One region of the Micromonospora sp. NBC_01405 genome, then DNA from elsewhere that is predicted to be linked to it. Evidence: riboswitches for the same ligand, from Rfam matches in the RefSeq annotation. Region 1 holds a riboswitch; each other region holds the start of a gene.
The links. A riboswitch is a leader RNA that binds a small molecule or an ion and turns the genes downstream of it on or off. The one in region 1 is predicted to bind cobalamin.
Positions count from the first base shown of each region.

Region 1 (7,292 bases):
CGCCGAGGTGGTCACGGCGGACCACCTGGTCGCCGAGACCGTAGCCGCTCAGGCCCTGGCCCGTGCCGTACCCGACGTTGTCCAGGCCGGGCCACGGGACGTTGGAGGTCGGCGATTCCTGCCAACTGAAGTGGCCGCCGACGTACACGGCCGTCTCGGTGATGGCGACCGAGTAGATGCTGTCGAAGTGACGCGACACCCAGGTCGGCTCGACGTGGTCGGCGCCGGTCACCGGGAACGCGATCGCCGTGTCGTTGATCGGCGGGCGGTCGCCTCCCGAACCGCTGGTGACGACGAAGTAGGAGTCGTCCGGCGCGACGTCACCGGCGAAGACCCGCTGGATGCCGCCGACGAAGGAGAGGTTGTCCTCCCACAGGCGGGTGCGCCACGGCAGGAGGGCCTTGGTGGCGGTGTCGACGAGACCGACGCCGTAGCGGTCCTGGCCGGCGATCTGACGACCGGTGTGGATGACCAGCAGTTTGCTGCCGTTGTGCGTCAGCTTGAGCTGCTGCACGGTGAGCATGCCGCCGACGCCGATGCCGCCGGACAGGGGCAGGTTGAATCCGCTGTCGACCGCCCCCGTCGTCGGGTTGAGCGCGACCAGCCCGGTGCGGTTCACGCTGTTCACCTTCGTGAACTGGCCGCCCACGTACACCGCGGTGCTGCTCACGGCCAGAGCGGTCGCGCGCCCGTTCCCCTGCGCGGTGAACGCCGCGATCGGAGCGCCGGTGACCGGGTCGAGCCGTACGATCTTGCGCTTCGTCAGGCCACCGACCGTGTTGAACGAGCCGGCGACATAGAGCGACGAGCCGTCCGGCGAGGCCTCGACGGCCTCGACGGATCCGTCGAACGTCGGCTGGAAGCCGGTGTCGATCAGGCCTGTGTCGATGTTGTAAGAAGCCAGCGACGGCTGCGCCACCGGCGTCCCGCCGACGTTGGCGATCGCGGTGAAGGAGCCGGCGATGAAGACCCGGTTGCCGATCACCTCGATGTCGGTGATCTCGCCGTCGGTGATCCTCGGTACGTCATTGCGCGGCGTGCTGGGAACCAGCCCGGTGTGTCCCGGCACCGACAGTGCCGCAGCCGTGCGGACGGCCGTGCGGGTCGCATCGCCGCCGATCGTTCTTGTAGCGGCGCGAGCGCTGGTGCTCGCGACCTCGTCGGCGGCACTGTCCTGCACAGTGCCCGCAGCCGCCGGTTGGCCTGTCAACAACACAGCCCCGGCGACCAGACCCGCGATGGCGCGGCTCCGAACGTGCATCGAGACAACCCCCTGTAAAACGCCTGAATCGCGTCGCCGGGTCGATTCCCGGCAACGTCCATCCCTGGCGTGCCGGAAGTCACCGTAGGAGGTCGCCATCCCTTGTGTACGGACGCCCGTCGGAAACCCGACCGGTCGACATCTGTTCCGGTCCTACCGGCCGGGTCCGCCGTCCTTGGATCCAGACCCGCCCCACCAATCGGCTCGGTCGCTCTGTGAAGGAATCGACGAGGCTTCACCGCCGTGGCAGCCGACACGCCCGGACTCGACATGTGGGGTGTGACAACGCCGTAGTCCCTATATATGGTGTCGACCGTAGCTGGTTCGGCCGCTCATCCGGGGCGGTCGAGGCAAGAGGGAACCCGGTGGAAATCCGGGACTGCCCCGCAGCGGTGAGTGGGAACGACCGCCGTCATCAGCACTGGGCCGCCAGCGGCCTGGGAAGCGACGGCCAGTAGAAGACCGGCGAGCCCGGTCACGCCCGCGAGTCCGAAGACCTGCCAGCGCGCCGCGCACCCATACCGGGGTGGGCGGCGGTCCGAGGCCGCGTGGGACGGCCGACGCCACCTGACCCGCGCCCCGCCGGCGTGACGTCCGCCGGTGTCTGTCTCCACGCGCCCGAAGGCCATCAGGTCTCGAGCCCGCGAGGAGTGAGTGGTGGCAGTCACCGAGGTTGTCCCGGCCGATGGCATGGTGGCCGACGAGGCAGCCCTACCGGGCCCGCGGCGGACGCAGATGCGCGTCCGTAAGCGCGACGGCGGCACCGAACCGGTCGATGTCAACAGGATCGTCGGAGCGGTCGAGCGGTGGACGGTCGGCCTCGCCGACGTCGACCCGTTGCGGGTGGCGACGCGGACGATCAGCGGCCTGTACGACGGCGCGACGACCGCCGAGCTGGACCGGCTGTCCATCCAGACCGCGGCCGAGATGATCGGTGAGGAGCCGCAGTACTCGCGGCTGGCCGCCCGCCTGCTGGGTGGCTACATCGACAAGGAGGTCCGCAGGCAGGGCATCGGGTCGTTCAGCGAGGCGATCCGACGGGGCCACGTCGAGGGCCTCATCGGCGACGGCACCGCCGCGTTCGTCGCCGCCAACGCCACCCAGCTCGATGACGCCGTCGACCCCCACGGTGACCTGCGGTTCGAGTACTTCGGGCTGCGCACGGTCCACGACCGGTACCTGCTGCGCCACCCGACGAGCCGGCTGGTGGTGGAGACCCCGCAGTACTGGTTGCTGCGGGTGGCCTGCGGCCTGTCCCACGCCCCGGACGAGGTGATCGAGTTCTACCGGTTGATGTCGAGCCTGGCGTACCTGCCGAGTTCGCCGACGTTGTTCAACTCCGGCACCCGGCACACCCAGATGTCCTCCTGCTACCTGGTCGACTCCCCGCGCGACGAACTGGACTCGATCTACCAGCGGTACGCGCAGGTGGCGAACCTGTCGAAGTTCGCCGGCGGCATCGGCATCGCGTTCTCCCGGGTCCGGTCGCGGGGCGCGCTGATCCGGGGCACCAACGGGCAGTCCAACGGGATCGTGCCGTGGCTGCGGACGCTGGACGCCTCGGTGGCGGCGGTCAACCAGGGCGGCCGGCGTAAGGGCGCGGCCTGCGTCTACCTGGAGCCGTGGCATCCGGACATCGAGGAGTTCCTGCAACTGCGGGACAACACCGGTGAGGACGCCCGGCGCACCCACAACCTGAACCTGGCCAACTGGGTCCCGGACGAGTTCATGCGCCGGGTGGAGGCCGACGGGATGTGGTCGCTGTTCGACCCGGACGTGGTGCCGGAGCTGCCGGACCTGTGGGGGGACGAGTTCGACGCGGCGTACCGGGCGGCCGAGGCGCAGGGCCGGTACGTGCGGCAGGTGCCGGCGCGGGAGCTGTACGGGCGGATGATGCGGACCCTCGCGCAGACCGGCAACGGGTGGATGACGTTCAAGGACGCCGCGAACCGGTTGTGCAACCAGACCGCCGAGCCCGGCAACGTGGTGCACCTGTCCAACCTGTGTACCGAGATCGTCGAGGTGTCCAGCGACGCCGAGACCGCCGTGTGCAACCTCGGCTCGGTCAACCTCGCCGCCCACCTCGCCGACGGCGGCATCGACTGGGAACGGCTGCGCGCCACCGTCCGCACCGCCGTGACGTTCCTCGACCGGGTCATCGACATCAACTACTACCCGACCCCGCAGGCCGCGGCGAGCAACCCCCGCTGGCGACCGGTCGGCCTCGGCCTGATGGGCCTGCAGGACGTGTTCTTCGCCCTGCGGCTGCCGTTCGACTCCCCGGAAGCCCGGGAGCTGTCCACCCGGATCAGCGAGGAGCTGTACCTGACCGCCCTGGAGACCTCCGCCGACCTGGCGGAACGCCTCGGAGCCCACCCGGCCTTCGCCGAGACCCGGGCGGCACGCGGCCAGCTCCAGCCGGACCTGTGGGGCGTCACGGGCAGCCAGGCGCAGCGCTGGGGGGCGCTGCGGGAGCGCGTCGCCGCGCACGGCCTGCGCAACTCGCTGCTGGTGGCGATCGCCCCGACCGCCACCATCGCCTCCATCGCCGGCTGCTACGAGTGCATCGAGCCGCAGGTGTCCAACCTGTTCAAGCGCGAGACCCTGTCCGGGGAGTTCCTCCAGGTCAACACCGCTCTCGTACGCGAACTGAAGGCCCGCGGCCTGTGGACCGACCAGGTCCGCTCGGCGATCAAGCGCGCCGAGGGATCGGTGCAGGGCATCACGGAACTGCCGGCGGAGGTCCGGCAGCTGTTCCGTACGGCCTGGGAGTTGCCGCAGCGGGCGCTGATCGACCTGGCCGCCGCCCGCGCCCCGTTCATCGACCAGTCACAGTCGCTGAACCTGTTCCTCGCCGCTCCGACGATCGGCAAGCTCTCCTCGATGTACCTGTACGCCTGGAAGGCGGGGCTGAAGAGCACCTACTACCTGCGGTCCCGCCCCGCCACCCGGATCCAGCAGGCCACGGTCGCACCCGTCGGCCCGGTCAGCGCCGTAGGCCCGGTTGGTGTCGTCGGTCCGGTTGGTGTCGTCGCGCCGGCGGTGACCGTCGACGAGGCGGTGGCCTGCTCCCTGGAGAACCCCGAGTCGTGCGAGGCCTGCCAGTGACCGCCCCGACCGACGCCACCGCCACCGACCCGAGGACCACACACATGCTGCTCGACCCGGGGATGGACCTCACCCTCCGTCCGATGCGCTACCCGCACTTCTTCGACCGGTTCCGCGACGCCATCCGCAACACCTGGACCGTGGAGGAGGTCGACCTGCACGCCGACCTCGCCGACCTCGACCGGCTCTCCCCGGCGGAACGGCACCTGGTGAGCCGCCTCGTCGCGTTCTTCGCCACCGGCGACACCATCGTCGCCAACAACCTGGTGCTGAACCTCTATCAGCACGTCAACTCGCCGGAGGGCCGGCTCTACCTGTCGCGGCAACTGTTCGAGGAGGCCGTGCACGTCCAGTTCTACCTGAACCTGCTCGACACGTACGTGCCCGACGAGGCCGAGCGGTTCGCCGCGTTCGACGCCATCGAGAACATTCCCTCGATCCGGCGTAAGGCCGAATTCTGCTTCCGCTGGATCGACTCCCTCCAGGACCTGCGGGAGCTGCGCTCGAAGCAGGACCGGCGGGTGTTCCTGCTCAACCTGATCTGTTTCGCCGCCTGCATCGAGGGGCTGTTCTTCTACGGGGCCTTCGCCTACGTCTACTTCCTGCGCTCCCGGGGACTGCTGCACGGCCTGGCATCCGGCACCAACTGGGTGTTCCGCGACGAGTCCATGCACATGGCCTTCGCCTTCGACGTGGTCGACACCGTCCGCCGCGAGGAACCGGACCTGTTCGACGACGACCTCGCAGACCAGGTACGTCTGATGCTCACCGAGGCCGTCGAGTGCGAGGTCCAGTTCGCCGAGGACCTGCTCGGCCACGGCGTGTCCGGGATGTCCCTGGCCGACATGCGCCAGTACCTCCAGCACGTCGCCGATCGGCGGCTCGCGCAGCTCGGCATGCCCGTCCACTACGGGTCGACCAACCCGTTCGCGTTCATGGAGTTGCAGGACGTGCAGGAGCTGTCCAACTTCTTCGAACGGCGGGTGTCGGCGTACCAGGTCGGGGTGACCGGCACCGTCGGCTTCGACGACGACTTCTGAGCCGACCGGGACAGGCGAATCGCTCGGCGTCGGCTCAGTTCCGCGATGGTGAGAGGCCGATCGCCGGCTCGGGGTAGTCCGGCAACTCGATGTTGTTGCTGCGATCCTCGGCAGTCCTGAGCATCATGGTCATGAGGAGTGGCCGGTTGAGGAGTCCGTTGCGTACCCGCGCCGCAGCGGCGGTACGCGGCGCGAAAAACTTGCCTGTGGTGTCGCCGCCCTTCTGGCAGCGCCGGGCGAAGCCGGCGAGCAGCCGTTCGTAGCGTGGGAACGCGACGGTGTGGTCGCCGTCGGCGGCAGCCAGTTCGCCGGCTAGGACGTACGCCGCGACCACCGCGGTGCCGGTGCCCATCCCGCCGATCGTGGCTCCGCAGGCGGCGTCACCGATCACGGCGATCCGGCCGCTGGACCACGGCGAGAGGTCCACCCGGCAGATCGAGTCGAAGTAGAAGTCGGTCGCCTCCTCCAGCGCGGCGAGGAGCCGTGGCACCTCCCATCCCAGCCCGGCGAACCGCTCGCGGACGATGCCACGCTGCTGGTCGGAGTCGTGCCGGTCGTAGTCGATCCGGGGCGCGGCGAACGCCACGAAGGCGCCCGCCCTGGACGGATCGCGGTGATCGCCACCGATGCTGGCCATCCGGCCGGGGGCGTTGTACAGCAATGAGTGCCGGTCGAGTCCGAACTCGTTCGGCAGCCCCCAGGTCGCCACGTAGTAGCCGAGGTGCCGGACGAAGCGTTCCTCCGGCCCGAAGGTCAGCCGGCGTACGGCCGAGTGCACCCCGTCGGCGCCGATCACCAGATCGAAGGTACGGCGCGTGCCGCTGGTGAAGGTGACGTTCACGCCCTGCGACGTGTCGGTCATGGTCGCGATGCTGTCACCGAACAGGTATTCGGTGCTGTCTCGGCTCCGCTCATGGAGCACCCGGGACAGGTCGAAGCGTGGCACTTCGATGTCGCCGCCCGCGAAGTCGGCCGGCACTTCCATCAGCTTGCGGCCGGCGGCGTCGACGAAGCGCATCGCGGTGCCGCCGGTCTGCACCTCGCGCAGGTCATCGAGTACGCCCATCCGCTCCAGCACGCTCAGGTGGGTCCGGCCGCGGAAGTCGACGCGGTTGCCACCGGCCCGCAGGCCAGGCGCGATCTCGACGACGGTCGGCCGGAAGCCGTACCGGCCCAGCCAGTACGCCAGCGCCGGCCCCGCAATGCTGGCACCGGAGATCAGCACGGTCGAATTCTTCATGACGAGCCCTCCAACAAGAAACAGTGTCCGACGGACACTATCGTTACTGTGTACCATGGAAACAGATTGTGGACAACAACCAGACGCGTGGAGGCCAGGTGTCGAGCGACTTCCTGTGGGAAGGCCGGGCGCAACCGACCCGAGGACCCAAACCCGCCCTGAGCCTCGAGCACATCGCTGACGCGGGGATCGCGATCGCCGACGCGGAAGGCCTCGCGGCGGTGACCATGCAGCGGGTGGCCGCCGACCGCGGGTTCACCAAGATGTCCCTCTACCGGTACGTGGCGGGCAAGGGGGAACTCGTGGCGCTCATGGTCGAGCGCGCGATCGGTGTGCCCCCGGCCATCGACCCGGCCGACTGGCGGGCCGCCCTGAAACAGTGGGCCCACCAGCTGCTCGACGCGTACGTGCGGCACCCCTGGACGGTGGAGGCGATCCTCGGTCCCCGGGCCGTCGGCCCCAATGAGCTGGGCTGGATGGAGTGCGCGGCGAGCATCCTGCCGTCCACCGGGCTGACCGGGAGCGAGCGCCTCGACGCGATCGGGGTGCTCGCCGGCCATGTCCGCGCGATCGCCCAGCAGGCCATGGTGGGCCGGCAACCCGAAGCGGACCTCACCGCCGAGATCGCCGAGCAGTTGCGCCG
Region 1 is NZ_CP109532.1:2,196,797-2,204,088, reverse strand. It holds gene OG559_RS08690 (hypothetical protein) at 1-1,261, opposite strand, end outside; cobalamin riboswitch at 1,565-1,781, shown strand; gene OG559_RS08685 (ribonucleoside-diphosphate reductase subunit alpha) at 1,952-4,369, shown strand; gene OG559_RS08680 (ribonucleotide-diphosphate reductase subunit beta) at 4,414-5,409, shown strand; gene OG559_RS08675 (FAD-dependent monooxygenase) at 5,444-6,649, opposite strand; gene OG559_RS08670 (TetR/AcrR family transcriptional regulator) at 6,748-7,292, shown strand, end outside.

Region 2 (7,292 bases), 3.1 Mb from region 1:
GGAAGGACCGGGGGATGCCGACTGAACCCGCACCGGTGCGCGTCGGCATAGCCGGGCACATCAACCTGACCCGCGACACCGAGTTGCTCGTCGCCGACGCGCTCCGCGCCGAGTTGCGCCGGATCAGCGACCGTCCGGTGCATGGCGTCACCTGCCTGGCCGCCGGCGCCGACCAGGTCTTCGCGCGCACGCTACTGGACATGGGCGGCACGTACGAGGTGATCCTGCCCGCCCGCGACTACCGCACCGCCGTGATCGCCCCGGAGAACCGAACGGCCTTCGACGAGCTGCTCGCTCGGGCGGCAGCGGTCGTCCACCCCGGCCACGACCGCTCCGGCACGGCCGCCTACGTGGCCGCCAACCGGGAGCTGGTGCGACGGGTGCAGCGACTCGTGGCGGTCTGGGACGGTAATCCGGGCTGCCACGCGGCGGCGACCGACCGGACCGTCAACTGGGCGCGGCAGCAGGGTGTCCCGATTACGATCCTCTGGCCCACCGGTGCCCGCCGGACGAGTGCCGGCGACTGACGCGATGCCCTAACCGCGGCTGCGACCGGTGGCCAGCAGCATGCTCAGATATCCGTCCCGCAGTGGGGTCCGGGGCCGGACCTCGTGGAAGTCCAGGTCGTACGCGCTGGTCGCGATGCTGGCCACCACCTCGGCGCGCTGCAGCGCCACGGCCGGGAACAGGCGCTCGCCGACGTGGTAGCCGCGGGAACCGAGCATGACCGCCACGACGAAGGGCGAGCCGGGCCGCAGCGCGTGCAGGAAGCTGCCGATGGCGTGCTCGGCCTCCGCCTGGTCGGCCGATATGGAGCAGGCCACGAAGAACATCGTGCCGGCGTCCCAGGCACGCCTGGGCAGGTCGAAGACACTGGCCCGCAGCACCCGGCCCACCTGAGCCAGCCGGCCCCGTGGGTCGGTCACCGCCGAGTACACCGGGTGCTCCACGCACACCTGCCAGTACGGGTCCCAGAGCTCGTCGTAGCTGGCGATCTGCGTGCTCAGCCAGCGCACGTTCGACGCCGACCATTCACACAGGTCGAGCGTGCGCGCGAGCGGCAGCAGCGACAGCGCCGGGTAGAGGTTCGCCCCCGATCCCACGTCGACACAGCACGCGTCGGAGAGTGCCGTCTCAGCGAAGAAGTCCCTGGTCCGGCGGAGGATCTCACGATCGTCGGCACGCAGCACCGCGTAGTTGTGCCGGACGTATGCCTGGGGGTCGAAGCTGTCCCACTCGACGTCAGAATTGGTCGGCCTCGGAGACCGGATCGATGGTGCGGGCGTCGACGACTCGCCACAACCGCCGCCAGCCGCCGGGATCAACGCCATCGAGGCGCCTCCATCCATGTTGGTGGATCACACTGGTCGTCGTAGCGGCGCTTTCCCCTACTGACCCCTGTGTAGCGGAGGTGGTGGTGGCTCGCAAGGGGCGGCACCGCGGCAACTCCTCCAGCAGGCCGGCGTCGCACGCCCGGCGCCACTCACTCATCGACCGCGAACGACCGCCGGAACGGCCGCTCTGATCGAGGCCCGACCGTCGTCATGGTCCCGTCGTGCCCCGAAGGGCAAACCTGTGCTGGAGATCGTCACCGAAGGAACATCCATCCTCCCCCCGGGAGGACTACTTGATCTGCACCGCTGGTCTCACCCCACCCTGACACCCAGGGTCCGGGCAGGGAAGGCAACGAGGGACGGCTCGGAGAGAGCCCGCCGGTCCGATGGGCAGACGGGAAGCGATACTGGAGCGGTGGACGCACAGGCTCGCCGTACCGCCCGGTTCATGGTGGCGGGCACGACTTCTGACGTAGGCAAGAAGCATCTCGATGTCGACGCGTTGCTGGGCCTGGCCGGGCATGGCGTTCCCGCCATCCCTGCGATCGGACCTCACGCGTGAGGGTCCTCGTGCTCGGCGGGACGGGGGAGGCCCGCGCGCTGGCGGCCGCGCTCGTCGAGGACGGTGCCGAAGTCGTGACCTCGCTTGCGGGACGTGTCGCGCGTCCGCGGCTGCCGGTCGGACAGGTGCGTGTCGGTGGCTTCGGTGGGATCGAGGGGCTGACGACGTACCTGGAAGGGGCCGGGGTGGGTGCTGTCGTCGACGCGACACACCCGTTCGCGGAAAGGATCAGCGCCAACGCGGCTGCGGCGTGCCCGGCGGTCGGCGTTCCGCTGCTCCGCCTGGAGCGGCCCGGCTGGGCTGGACGGCCTGAGGCGTTCGGCTGGCACTGGGTCGGCGACCACGACGAGGCCGCCCGAGTGGCGGCAGGGCTGGGAAAACGGCCGTTCCTCACCGTCGGGCGGCAGTCGCTCGGACGCTTCGTCGAGCCGCTGCGCCGCCACGAGTGCCTCGTGCGCGTGGTGGACGAGCCGGACATCCGCCTTCCGGCCTCCTGGATGCTGCTGCGCAGCCGTGGACCGTACACGATCGAACACGAGCGGCAGGTGATGGCAGACGCGGACGTCCTGGTGACGAAGGACTCCGGCGGAGACCACACCGTCGCGAAGCTCGAGGTCGCCGCCGAGCGGGCGATGCCGGTGGTCGTCGTCCGCCGAGCCGGACCGCCGGGCGGTGTGCGGGTCGTCCGTGACGTCGACGCCGCGCTGGCCTGGGTGCAAGCGCTGCCGGCACGCTGACCGCAGCCGCGCGGCGGCGGTCCGGGGCGGCTCAGAGCGTGGCGGCCAGTTCCTGGCGGCGCAGCCGCTCGGCGGCTCGGTCCGCGTCACGTCCGACCAGGCCGGTCAGCACGAGGCCGAGGACGGCCCACGTCGCGGCCAGGGTCATGATCGACGAGCGGCGGAAGTACCAGAGCGTGTCGGCCGGGAAGTTGCCGACCTCGTTGACCGTCGGCAGGACGGCGCCGGCGACCACGACCACGACCAGGTATGCGGCGGCACCGACCAGCACCGCGGCGTACGCGCCCAGCCGGGGCAGGACCCGCCGGGCCAGGAGCACGGCGCCGATCGCCGCGACGAGGCTCAGCGCCCAGAAGCCGAAGTACAGGGCGGTCCGCTCGCCGATCGTGTCGCCCGAGCCCACCGCCGGCGGCGTGGCGGGGTACTTGAAGAACGGCACCAGCGCCGTGGCGACGAAGCCGACGCCGGCCACCACCGCGGTGGAGGCTCGTGCTGAGAGCGTGCCCAGGCGCCCGACGGCGAACGCGGCAGCGAGCGCCGTGGCGCCGCCGAGGACGGCGCCCATCAGGATGGTGCCGGTTGCCAGGCCCCAGGTCGACTGCGTCTCGCGGGAGACCTCGGCCTCCTCACCGTGGCTGTGGGATTGCTCGGCGGTCGCGTCGTCGTGCGGGTGCCCGTCTTCGGCCGAGCCCGCCTCCTCCAGAGCGATGGCGGTGTCGACCTGGGGCTCAGCGACGACGTAGGCGACGAGGAAGGCCGCGAAGCCGGCGATCAGGCCGGCCAGCAGGCCGTGCACGAGAAAGGTACGAGGGGCCATCAAGGGTCCGTTCGAGAGCCGGCCGCGGGCAGCACAAGCCGCCGGCAGGACCGGGAGCGAGAGGAAGAAGAATCCGGCCGACCGGACGCCAGACGCGCGAGCGTCAGTGGCAGGGGTAGCCCAAGACGTGCCGTGCGTCGTGAACCAACTCGTGCACGACGGTGCCCTCGAAGACGGAGAACGCTCCCTGCTCGGCGCCCACGAAGAACAGGACGACGGCGGTGAGCAGCGCGAAGAACAGCGCCCAGGGGGCGAGCTCGCGAACGGGAATGGTGGGAACAGCGGCCGGAGCGGCCGTGGTTGCCTGAGACATGACACTCCTTGGGAAATCTGCGTCCCATCGATGAATGTTCACCTGGCTGGAGGGTCTGGCTTCGCCGCAAGCGGCGTCACAGTAGCGCGACTGCGCCGGGATCACACCGGCTTCCTTCAGCAAGGTGGGACGACCATAGCAGGTATCGGGCGGGGAAACGGTGTGGCGGCTGTCATGACCGCCCACGCAGGACGCGGATCGAGCGCGGCCACGTGACCGATGACCGCGACGGCAGGGGCGCCGATGCCGGCCGCGGCGGTGTCGGCGACGAGGTGGGCGAGGGTGCTGCGGACGACCTGCTGGCTGGCCAGGCTGGCATCCGCCACGACCGCGCACGGCGTGCCCTCGTCCAGATCGGCGGCGATGAGCGCTTCGACGATGGCAGGAAGGGTACGCACACCCATGAGCACCACGATCGTGGTGCCGGATCGTGCGAGGGCCGGGTAGTCGATCGACGAATCGGGGTGGCCCGGCGGTACGTGGCCGGAGACGACGGTGAAGCCCTGGACGAGTCCACGGTGGGTGACCGGAATGCCGGCGAGCTCGGGGCCCGCGACGCTGGACGTCACGCCGGGCACCACGGTGGTGGCGACCCCGGCGTCGGCGCACGCGGCAACCTCCTCGAAGCCGCGGCCGAACACGTAGGAGTCGCCGCCCTTGAGCCGCACTACGTGACGCCCAGCGCGTGCGTGCTCTACGAGGAGACGGTTGATCTCCTCCTGGCTGGTGCTTCGCCCGTAGGGGATCTTCGCGACGTCGACGACCTCGGCCTCCGGGCGGGCCCACGCCAGCGCCTCCCACGGCGCCAGCCGGTCGGCGATGATCACGTCGGCCTGTTCGATGGCCGCACGTCCGGCGACGGTGACCAGACCGGGGTCCCCGGGGCCGGCGCCGACCAGCGTGACATGACCGGCCCGGCCCGTCCGGTCGGGTGCGTCAGCCGTCAGGGGCGCGACGGCCCGCAGCACGACATCGAAGCAGCCCTCGTCCACGGGTGCCGTGACCCAGGTCAGGCGCCGACGGAGGGCGAGGTCCTCCAGCGCGGCGCACACGGTCGGCGCTGCGACAGTGACAGCTGCACCCTCACGCAGCAGCGCAGCGACCGTGGCAATGGCGCGCGGGCCCCCGTCTAGGACGAGCACGCTGCGACCGGTGACGTTCAGCTCCATGTGACGGTGAGTCCCAACGTGGTGAGCAGATGGCGGGTGGCGGCCGGCTCGCAGACGGCGATGCGCGCCCACGAGCCGTCGAGACCGGGGAAGGTGTCGGTCCGGCGCACGGCCACGCCTGCCTCTTTGAGGCGCGCGTGCGCCCCGGAGCCCAGACGGGCGAGGACGAACGGGGCGTTGGACTCCGCGACCGTGAGGCCGAGCTCGCTCAGCCCGTCCACGAGCGTGCGCCGCTGCCGCACGCACAGCGCGGCCCGGCGCCCCGCCTCGGCCTCGGCCTGCGGCCCGGTGGTCGCGACGACGGCATGCAGCGCCGGGGTGCCGACCGACCAGGGCGGTTGCTGGGTTCGGAGGTCGGCGACCACGGCGGCGTCGCCCACGACGTACCCGGCGCGGATGCCGGGAATCGACCACAGCTCGGTCAGGCTTCGCACCACGACCAGCCCGGGTAGCCGGTGCGAGGTGAGCGTCTGCGGCTCGCCCGGCACGAAGCCCATGAACGTCTCGTCCACGACGACAATGCGCCCGGGGCGGCACAGGGTGCGCAGGGTCGCGGCGGCGTGCAGGCGCCCGGTCGGGTCGGCGGGGTTGCCCACCACGACGAGGTCCGCGTCGTCAGGGACGGCACCGGGGTCGAGGGCGAAGTCGTCCTCGGTCCGGCACAGGACATGGGTGACGGTGTGGCCCGCGGCGCGTAGCGCGACGTCGGGCTCGGTGAACTGGGGGTGCACGACGACCGGGCGTCGCCAAGGACGTGCTCGGGCGAGCAGGAAGAACGCCTCGGCGGTGCCGGCCGTGACGAGCACCTCGGACTCGTCACGACCGTGGCGACGCGCCACAGCGACGTGAGCCGCGGTGGCTTCGGGGTAGGTGTCGGAGGTCCCGATTGCGTCGCGCAACGCCCGCTCGAGCCACTCCGGGCGGGGCAGCCGGCTGACGTCGACCGCCAGGTCCAGCAGGCCGGCGGACAGCTCCAGGTCGCCGTGGTGGCGCAGCGGGGCCACGGGCGGTTCGGGACCCGGCGGCACGGCGACGGCGTGCGTTCGTGGCACACCAGGTGCCGCGATTGCGTCCGCCCGGTGCACCGCGTCCGCGAACGACTGGGCCAGGCGCGGGTGCCCGGCCCAGTGCACGTGCAGATAGGACGCGCTGAGCGTCAGGCCCGCGAACCCGACGTCGCCGCCCTCCAACGTCCACGCGGGACGCTCGCCGTGCACGGGAGTGACCGTGGTGCGGTGGAATTCGTGCGCCGTGGCACCGGTCCCGCGTGCGCCGAGGAGCTGGTCCGAGCCGAGTTCGGCCCGGCGGTACGCGAGGGTGAGCCGGGGCGTCATGACCGCGTCGGCGTCGAGCGCCCCGACCATGGGGTGCCCGTCGACGGAGCGGCACAGGTACAGCAGTCCGGCGCACTCGGCCACCGTCGGGACGCCGTCGAGGACAGCCTGACGCAGCTCGTCGCGCAGGGCCGTGTTGGTGCTCAGCGCGGCCGCGTGCATCTCGGGGAAACCTCCGCCGAGATACAGGCCGCGCGTCCCGGCGGGCAGCCGCTCGTCCCGGGCCGGGTCGAACGGCACGACGGTGCACCCCGCTGCCTGCAGCAGCTCGGTCGTCTCGGCGTACCGGAAGGTGAACGCACGCCCGGCCGCGACCGCGATGATCGGGGACCCGGTGCCGGAGTGTCGGACGTGCGCGGCCGGGTCCCACGGCTCGGAGTCGAGGTCGGGCGCGGTGTGCGCCACCTCCAGCACGGCGTCGAGGTCGACGTGGCGGGCGACCTGCTCGGCCAGCCTGTCCAGCGAGGCGGCGGCTTCGTCGCGCTCGGCCGCGGGGACGAGCCCGAGATGGCGCGAAGGCGCGCTGACACCATCGTCGCGCTGCAGGATCCCCAGCACGGGGACGCCGACGGACTCCACCGCGCGTGCCGCCTCGGCAGCGTGGCGGGGGGAGCCGGCTTTGTTGAGCACGACACCCGCGATCGTGATGCCGGGCTGGAACGTCGCCATCCCGTGCACGACCGCCCCCACGCTGCGCGAGGCGTGCGAGACGTCCACGACCAGGACGACCGGTGTCCGGGTGAGCGTCGCGACGTGGGCGGTGGAGGCGAACCCGTCGCCGCCGATGCGGCCGTCGAACAGACCCATGACCCCCTCGACGACCGCGACGTCCGCGTCCTGGGCGCCGTGAAGCAGCAGCGGGACCACGAGCGAGGGGTCGGTCAGGTGCGGGTCGAGGTTGCGGCCCGGACGCCCGGTGGCCAGCGCGTGGTAGCCGGGGTCGATGTAGTCGGGCCCGACCTTGTGCCCCGAGACGGCATGCCCGCGGGCGGCCAACGCGGCCATGAGCCCGGTCGCGACCGTGGT
Region 2 is NZ_CP109532.1:5,281,313-5,288,604, forward strand. It holds gene OG559_RS22950 (RyR domain-containing protein) at 1-25, shown strand, start outside; gene OG559_RS22955 (hypothetical protein) at 15-527, shown strand; gene OG559_RS22960 (SCO2525 family SAM-dependent methyltransferase) at 537-1,331, opposite strand; gene OG559_RS22965 (hypothetical protein) at 1,750-1,896, shown strand; gene OG559_RS22970 (cobalt-precorrin-6A reductase) at 1,905-2,633, shown strand; gene OG559_RS22975 (CbtA family protein) at 2,665-3,450, opposite strand; gene OG559_RS22980 (CbtB-domain containing protein) at 3,554-3,763, opposite strand; adenosylcobalamin (AdoCbl) riboswitch at 3,803-3,890, opposite strand; gene cobA (uroporphyrinogen-III C-methyltransferase) at 3,880-4,932, opposite strand; gene cobC (Rv2231c family pyridoxal phosphate-dependent protein CobC) at 4,923-6,017, opposite strand; partial or broken gene OG559_RS22995 (cobyrinate a,c-diamide synthase) at 6,009-7,292, opposite strand, start outside.
Region 2: it holds a riboswitch for cobalamin, as region 1 does, so the genes downstream of both, OG559_RS22980 (CbtB-domain containing protein) here and OG559_RS08685 (ribonucleoside-diphosphate reductase subunit alpha) in region 1, are expected to answer to the same signal.

Region 3 (7,292 bases), 3.1 Mb from region 1:
CGTCGTGACCAGATCGCATCGGCGACCTCGTCCAGGCGGCCGGCGACCAGCTGCTCGTCGGACGAGCCGAGGTTCGCGCCCCACCAAATCTGCCAGGTCGAGGGCTCAGGTAGCCGGCGGCAGGTCAACGCCCCGTCGAGCATGACGACGAGGTTGTCGCCGGCTGCCGCGTCCTCGAGCAGGCGCCGGCCGGTCGTGATCGTGATCGGGCCACCGATCGCGTTGAGCACGAGTCGGTGGCGGGCCGCGAGCAGCTGGACACTGCTGAGACCAGGCACCACCTCCACCGCGACGTCGACGCGTCCGCGCTCGACGATGCGGTCCGCCAGCCGGATCGCCGAGTCGTACAGGGCCGGGTCGCCCCACACGAGCACCGCCGCATCTCCCGGGTTGTCCAGCAGTGCCTGCTCGTAGACCTGCGCCCGCGCCTCGTGCCAGTCGCGCACCGCGGTGGCGTAGTCGGCAGGGTCGGCACGGTCCCGCTCGGGGTCGGGGACGTGCACGAGCCGCCACTGCCCTGTGACGTGCCGCTCGCAGATCGCCTCGCGCATCGCGATGAGGTCGGCCGTGCCCGGGTGCTGCGCGGTCTTGTCGGCGACGAGGAAGTAGGCGACCTCGTTGAGCACCCGGGCAGCCTGGGCCGTCACCAGCTCGGGGTCGCCCGGGCCCAGCCCGACGAGCGCGAGGCGTCGTGTCACGCGTCGTCCTCCAGGTCGCCCTCGACCTCCAGGTACACCCGCGCCATCTCCGCCATGATCTCGGTGTCCGGGTCGGACCACAGCCCGCGGTCAGCAGCCTCGTTCAGCCGTTCCACGATGCCACGCAGCGCCCAGGGGTTCGCGCGGCGCATGAACTCCTGGTTCGTCTCGTCGAGGACGTACTCGCGGGCCAGAGACTCGTACATCCAGTCGTGGACGACGCCGGCGGTCGCGTCGAAGCCGAACAGGTAGTCCACGGTCGCGGCGAGCTCGAACGCGCCCTTGTACCCGTGGCGCTGCATCGCCGCAATCCAGCGCGGGTTGACGACGCGTGAGCGAAAGACGCGGTTGGTCTCCTCCTGCAGCGTGCGGGTGCGCACGGCGTCCGGCATGGTCGAGTCCCCGACGTACGCCTTCGGCTCGGCGCCGGTCAGCGCGCGGACCGTGGCGATCATGCCGCCGTGGTACTGGAAGTAGTCGTCGGAGTCGGCGATGTCGTGCTCGCGCGAGTCGATGTTCTTCGCCGCGACGACGATGCGCTTGTAGCTGGTGCGCATGTCGTCGGTGGCCGCGACACCGTCGAGCCCTCGGCCGTACGCGAAGCCGCCCCACGCGGTGTAGACCGCGGCCAGGTCGGCGTCGTCGCGCCACGTGCCGGACTCGACGACCTGGAGGATGCCGGCACCGTACGAGCCAGGCTTCGAGCCGAAGATCCGGGTGGTGGCCCGCCGCAGGTCGCCGTGCTCGGCGAGGTCCTCGCGGGTGTGCGCGCGGACGAAGTTGAGCTCGTCGGGCTCGTCCAGCCCGGCGACGATCTGCACGGCGTCGTCGAGGATCTCGATGACGTGCGGGAAGGCGTCGCGGAAGAAGCCCGAGATGCGGACGGTCACGTCGATGCGCGGACGGCCCAGCTCGTCGAGGTCGATCACCTTCAGGCCGTTGACGCGTCGCGAGGCCGGATCCCAGGTCGGGCGCACGCCCAGCAGCGCGAGCACCTCGGCGACGTCGTCACCGGACGTGCGCATGGCGGACGTCCCCCACACGGACAGGCCGACCGAGCGCGGGTGTTCGCCGGTCTCGGCGAGGTGCCGGGCGACGAGCGACTCGGCCATCGCCTGTCCCGTCTCCCACGCGAGGCGCGACGGGACGGCACGCGGGTCGACGGTGTAGAAGTTGCGACCGGTCGGCAGGACGTTGACCAGTCCGCGCAGCGGGGAGCCGGACGGCCCGGCCTCGACGAAACCGCCGGCGAGCGCGTGCAGGACGTTGGTCAGTTCGTCGGTGGTGGCGGCCAGGCGCGGGACGACCTGCTCGGCGGCGAACCGCAGGACGTCGCGCACGACCGGGTCGTCGTGCAGCGTGTCGATCGCGTCGACGGCCCAGCCGGTCTTCTCCATCGCCTCGACCAGGGCACGGGCCTGCCCCTCCACGGCGTCGACCGCGGGGAGAGGGGCGTCCTCCGCGAGCCCCAGGGCGGCGCGCAGGCCGGGCAGAGCGCGGTTCTGGCCGCCCCACACCTGCGTGGCGCGGAGCACGGCGAGTACGAGGTTGACCCGCGCCTCCCCCGTCGGCGCCTGGCCCAGCACGTGCAGCCCGTCGCGGATCTGGACGTCCTTGATCTCGCACAGCCAGCCGTCGACGTGCAGAAGGAAGTCGTCGAACTCCTCGTCGTCGGGTCGCTCCTCCAGCCCGAGGTCGCGGTGCATCTGCGCGGACTGCATGAGCGTCCAGATCTGCTGGCGGATCGCGGGCAGCTTCGCCGGATCCATGGCCGCGACGTTGGCGTGCTCGTCGAGCAGCTGCTCGAGCTCGGCGATGTCGCCGTAGCTCTCGGCGCGCGCCATCGGCGGTACGAGGTGATCGACGATCGTGGCGTGCGCGCGGCGCTTGGCTTGGGCGCCCTCGCCGGGATCGTTGACGAGGAACGGGTAGATCAGCGGCATGCTGCCGATGGCGGCGTCCGTGGCGCACCCGGCCGAGAGCGCGGCGTTCTTGCCCGGCAGCCACTCCATCGAGCCGTGCTTGCCCAGATGCACGACCGCGTCGGCGCCGAAGCCGAGCTCAAGCCAGCGGTACGCCGCCAGGTAGTGGTGCGACGGTGGCAGGTCGGGGTCGTGGTAGATCGCGACCGGCTTCTCACCGAAGCCGCGTGGCGGCTGGATGAGGATGACGACGTTGCCCGCGCGCAGCGTGGCCAGCACGATGTCACCGGCGTCGTCGACGAACAGTGAGCCGGGGGCCTCGCCCCAGGTCTCGGCCATGGCGTCACGAAGCTCGTCCGGCAGGTGCGCGGTCCAGCGCAGGTAGTCGTCGCGGCCGATACGCACGTGCGACTCGCTGAGCTGGGCCTGCGTGAGCCACTCCTCGTCCTGGCCACCGGCCTCGATCAGCGCATGGATGAGCGCGTTGCCGGCCGTCGTGTCGGGGTCCTCCCCCTCGACCGGCGGGAGCGGGTCGAGCCCGGGGATCTCGCCGGGCGCGCCGAGGTCGTAGCCGGCGTCGCGCATCGCGCGCAGCAGCCGGATCGCCGATACGGGCGTGTCGAGGCCGACGGCGTTGCCGATGCGGCTGTGCTTGGTCGGGTAGGCCGACAGGACAAGGGCCACCTTGCGCTCGGCCGGTGGAACGTGTCGGAGCCGCGCGTGGTTCACCGCGATGCCCGCGACGCGGTCGCACCGCTCGGCGTCGGTCTGGTAGCGCGGCAGACCGTCGGCGTCGACCTCCTTGAACGAGAACGGGACGGTGATGAGCCGGCCGTCGAACTCGGGGATGGCGATCTGGGTCGCGGAGTCGAGCGGGGTGACGCCGTCGTCGGATGCCTCCCAGTCGGCCTTGCTGGAGGTGAGCGCCAGTGCCTGCAGCACGGGGACGTCCAAGGCGCGCAGCCGCTCGACGTTCCAGGACTCGTCGTCGCCGCCGGCGCTGGCGGTGGCGGGCTTGGAGCCGCCGGCGGCGAGTACGGTGACGATGATCGCGCCGAGCGTGGCGAGCTCGGTGAACAGCTCGTCGGGCGCCGCCCGCAGCGAGGAGACGAAGATCGGCACGCCGACGGCCTTGCCGGTCGCGTCGATCGCGTCGGCGAGCTCGTGCGCGAACGCGTTGTTGCCGCTCACCTCGTGAGCCCTGTAGTACAGGACGCCGATCCGTGGCACATCGCTCCCGGCTGCCTGCCGGCCGACGCCCCACTCGGGCAGAACGGCCGGCGGCTCGAAGCCCTCGCCGGTCAGCAGCACCGTGTCGGAGAGAAAGGCGTGCAGCTGACCCAGGTTCTCCGCGCCTCCCTCGGCGAGGTAGCGGTGTGCCTCGGCGCACACGCCGATCGGCACGGTTGACAGCTCCATGAGTGCGGCGTTCGGCGTCCGCTCCCCGCCGAGGACGACCAGGGGACACCCGGCGTCGCGCACAAGGGCGGCGACGTCCCGCACGTCCTCGGGTGAGCCGAGCACGCGCAGCACGACCAGGTCCGCCTCGGCGGTCAGGGCGTCGCGGCGCTCGTCGGTCACCCGGACAGGGTTGGCCCAGGTGTAGTCCGAGCCGCTGGCACGCGCCGACAACAGGTCGGTGTCCGACGTGGACATGAGAGCGATGCGGGTCATGCTTCTCCTTCGGTGGAGATGGTCCGGGAGCCGAGGCGCAGGCCGTCGACCGGGCGACCGGCGCAGAGATGCTCGCGGACCAGCCGTGCCGCGTCGCCGGGTCGTACCGGCCCGTACCAGGCGCCGTCGGGGTGGACGACGGCCACGGGGCCGTGATTGCACGGGAACAAGCACCCGGTCTGCGCCATGAGGACGTCGGAGTCGGTGAGCCGGTGCTCGACGAGCGCGCCGACGAGCGCGCGGTAGGTCTCGTCCGCACCTCGGGCGCTGCAGCGCGGGCCACGGCACAGCAGCAGATGGTGCCGGTACGGCGGGGGCGCGTCCCAGGCCGGTGACGACAACGGCGCCTCGCGGCCGGTGATGGTCCGCTCTCCGAACCGGATGACCGGCGGGTCGATCTGCTGGCGGTGCCAGTGGCCGGCGACGCGTCCCACCCACGAGCGGGCGTAGGTCAGGTCGTCGGTGCTCACCGGCTCGAGGCGAACCTCTCGGACGCCGGCGGCGTGCACCAGGTCGAGCACGTGGGTGAGTGTCGGCTCGCCGCCCTGCAGGAATGCCAGACGGGCACCGGCGGCCTCGGCCCCCCGGCGCAGCACCGCTGATCGGGCGGCGTCCGGCAGCGCGGTCGCGACGTGGACGAGGACGCTCACGACGTCAGGAGCAGACGAGCCAGTTGGGCAGAACCTGGTGGGAGGATCCGGTCTGGTGCGAGCGAGGATGACGAGACACGACGGTCTTCCTTCGTCCGGAGGCCTGTGCGCGAGGCCTGGATGGGCAGGTGTCGCAGACGGGGTCTGCGGCCAGCAGGTCTTCGGACTTGGGATCAACCGGACGGAGCGCCTTCCCAGACCGTTGGTCCAGTGGCGTCGTGCTCCGCCCGTCACCCTCACCGCTGCGCGTCAGTCCCGGACTCTCACCGGGTTCCCTGGCTCATGGCTGAGTTTGGCTGGCATGACGAACGTAGCACCGCCGACCGGCGGCGCCCGAGACGGGCTCTGGCACGATGGCGCCGTGACCGAGAGGACCCGCCGTGACCTGTGTCCCGGTCTGCTGCGCCCCTGGATCGCCGACGACGGCGCGCTCGTCCGGGTGCGCGTCCCCGGTGGCGCCGTGACGACCGAGGCGCTCGGCGCACTCGTCCGGGTGGCGCGTGAGCACGGCGACCGCGCGGTCCACCTGACCAGCCGCGCCAACCTCCAGGTGCGCGGCATCGAGCACGACGACGGGCGCCTGCCGGACGCGGTCGTGGACGCGGTCATGGCCACCGGGCTCGTGCCGTCGGCGTCGCACGAGCGGGTGCGCAACATCTTGGCTTCACCACTCACCGGGCGCAGCGGTGGCCGCGCCGACCTGCGTCCGGTGAGCGCTGACCTCGACGCCCGGCTGTGCGCGGAGCCCCTGCTCGGCGCGCTGACCGGCCGGTTCCTGTTCGTGCTCGACGACGGCCGCGGCGACCTGGTCGAGCGCGACCTGGACCTCGGTCTCGTGGCGCTCGACACGGGCACCGCGCAGTTGCGCGCCGGGACGTCGTGGGGACCGGTCGTCCCGCTGGACGAGGCCGCTGCGGCGCTGACGAGACTCGCCGTGCGGTTCGCCGAGCTCGCCGGTAGCGAACCGAGCTCTCCCTGGCACGTCGACGAGCTGCCCGGCTCCGGCGCGGCAGTGCTGGGCGCCGCGCTCGAGCGTGCCGCGGGGACCCGGGTGAGCACGCCGCCGCCCCCGCTTGGCAGGATCGTGCAGGACGACGGCCGTGTCGCGCTGCACCTCGCGGTGCCCGACGGCCGGGTGGATGCTCGCCTCATGGACGAGGTCCGCGCCCTCGGTGCCGGCGACCTCGTCGTCACGCCACGGCGCACCCTGCTCGTCCCCGATCTGGAGAATGCATGACTCTCGCCCCACCGACGCGCCGCTACGACTACGTCACCGACGGCGCGGCGATCTACGCCGACTCGTTCGCCACCATCCGCGCCGAGGCCGACCTGTCGCGTGTCCCGGCCGACGCCGAGAGGGTCGCGGTGCGGATGATCCACGCGTGCGGGCAGACCGACCTGACGCGGGACCTGGTGATCCACCCCGGTCTCGTGGCGGCGGCCCGGGCGGCGCTCGATGCGGGGGCGCCGATCCTGACGGACGCGCACATGGTCGCCGCCGGCGTCACCCGCGCCCGGCTGCCCCGCGACAACGAGGTCCGCTGCTTCCTACGCGAGCCCGAGGTCCCGGCGCTCGCCCGCGAGTGGGGCACGACCCGGTCCGCCGTGGGGGTGTCCCTGTGGGCCGAGCACGTCGAGGGTGCCGTCGTCGCGTTCGGCAACGCCCCCACGGCCCTGTTCCACCTGCTGGAGATGCTACGTGACGGCGCACCGCGTCCGGCCGCGATCATCGGCACGCCGGTGGGTTTCATCGGTGCGGCCGAGTCCAAGCAGGCGCTCATCGACCTCGCCGCCGAGGCACCGGGGCTCGACGTGCCGTATCTCGTGGTGACCGGGCGTCGCGGCGGCTCGGCGCTGGCCGCCTCGGCGCTCAACGCCCTGGCCCAGGAGGCGGAGTGAGTGGCCGGCTGTTCGGCGTCGGGGTCGGCCCGGGGGATCCCGAGCTCGTCACGCTGAAGGCCGCCCGGCTGATCGGCGCGGCGGACGTCGTCGCCTACCACCAGGGGGTCGGCAAGCAGTCCAACGCGCGTCGCATCGCCGCCGACCTGCTCCCGGACGACGTGATCGAGGAGGCGCTCGTCTACCCGGTGACGACGCAGACCACCGACCACCCGGGCGGGTACGCCGGCGCGATGGCGGACTTCTACGCCGAGTGCGGCGAGCGGCTCCGCGCGCACCTGAGGGCGGGCCGCGACGTCGTCGTGCTGGCCGAGGGCGACCCGATGCTCTACGGCTCGTTCATGTACCTGCACGACCGGCTCGCGGGCGAGTTCGAGACGCAGGTCGTCGCAGGCGTACCCGCCTTCGCGGCCGCCACGGCCACGACCGCCCTGCCCCTGGTCCGGCAG
Region 3 is NZ_CP109532.1:5,294,544-5,301,835, reverse strand. It holds gene cobF (precorrin-6A synthase (deacetylating)) at 1-698, opposite strand, end outside; gene cobN (cobaltochelatase subunit CobN) at 695-4,294, opposite strand; gene OG559_RS23035 ((2Fe-2S) ferredoxin domain-containing protein) at 4,291-4,944, opposite strand; cobalamin riboswitch at 5,079-5,260, opposite strand; gene OG559_RS23030 (sulfite reductase subunit beta) at 5,306-6,181, shown strand; gene OG559_RS23025 (precorrin-8X methylmutase) at 6,178-6,843, shown strand; gene OG559_RS23020 (precorrin-2 C(20)-methyltransferase) at 6,840-7,292, shown strand, end outside.
Region 3: it holds a riboswitch for cobalamin, as region 1 does, so the genes downstream of both, OG559_RS23035 ((2Fe-2S) ferredoxin domain-containing protein) here and OG559_RS08685 (ribonucleoside-diphosphate reductase subunit alpha) in region 1, are expected to answer to the same signal.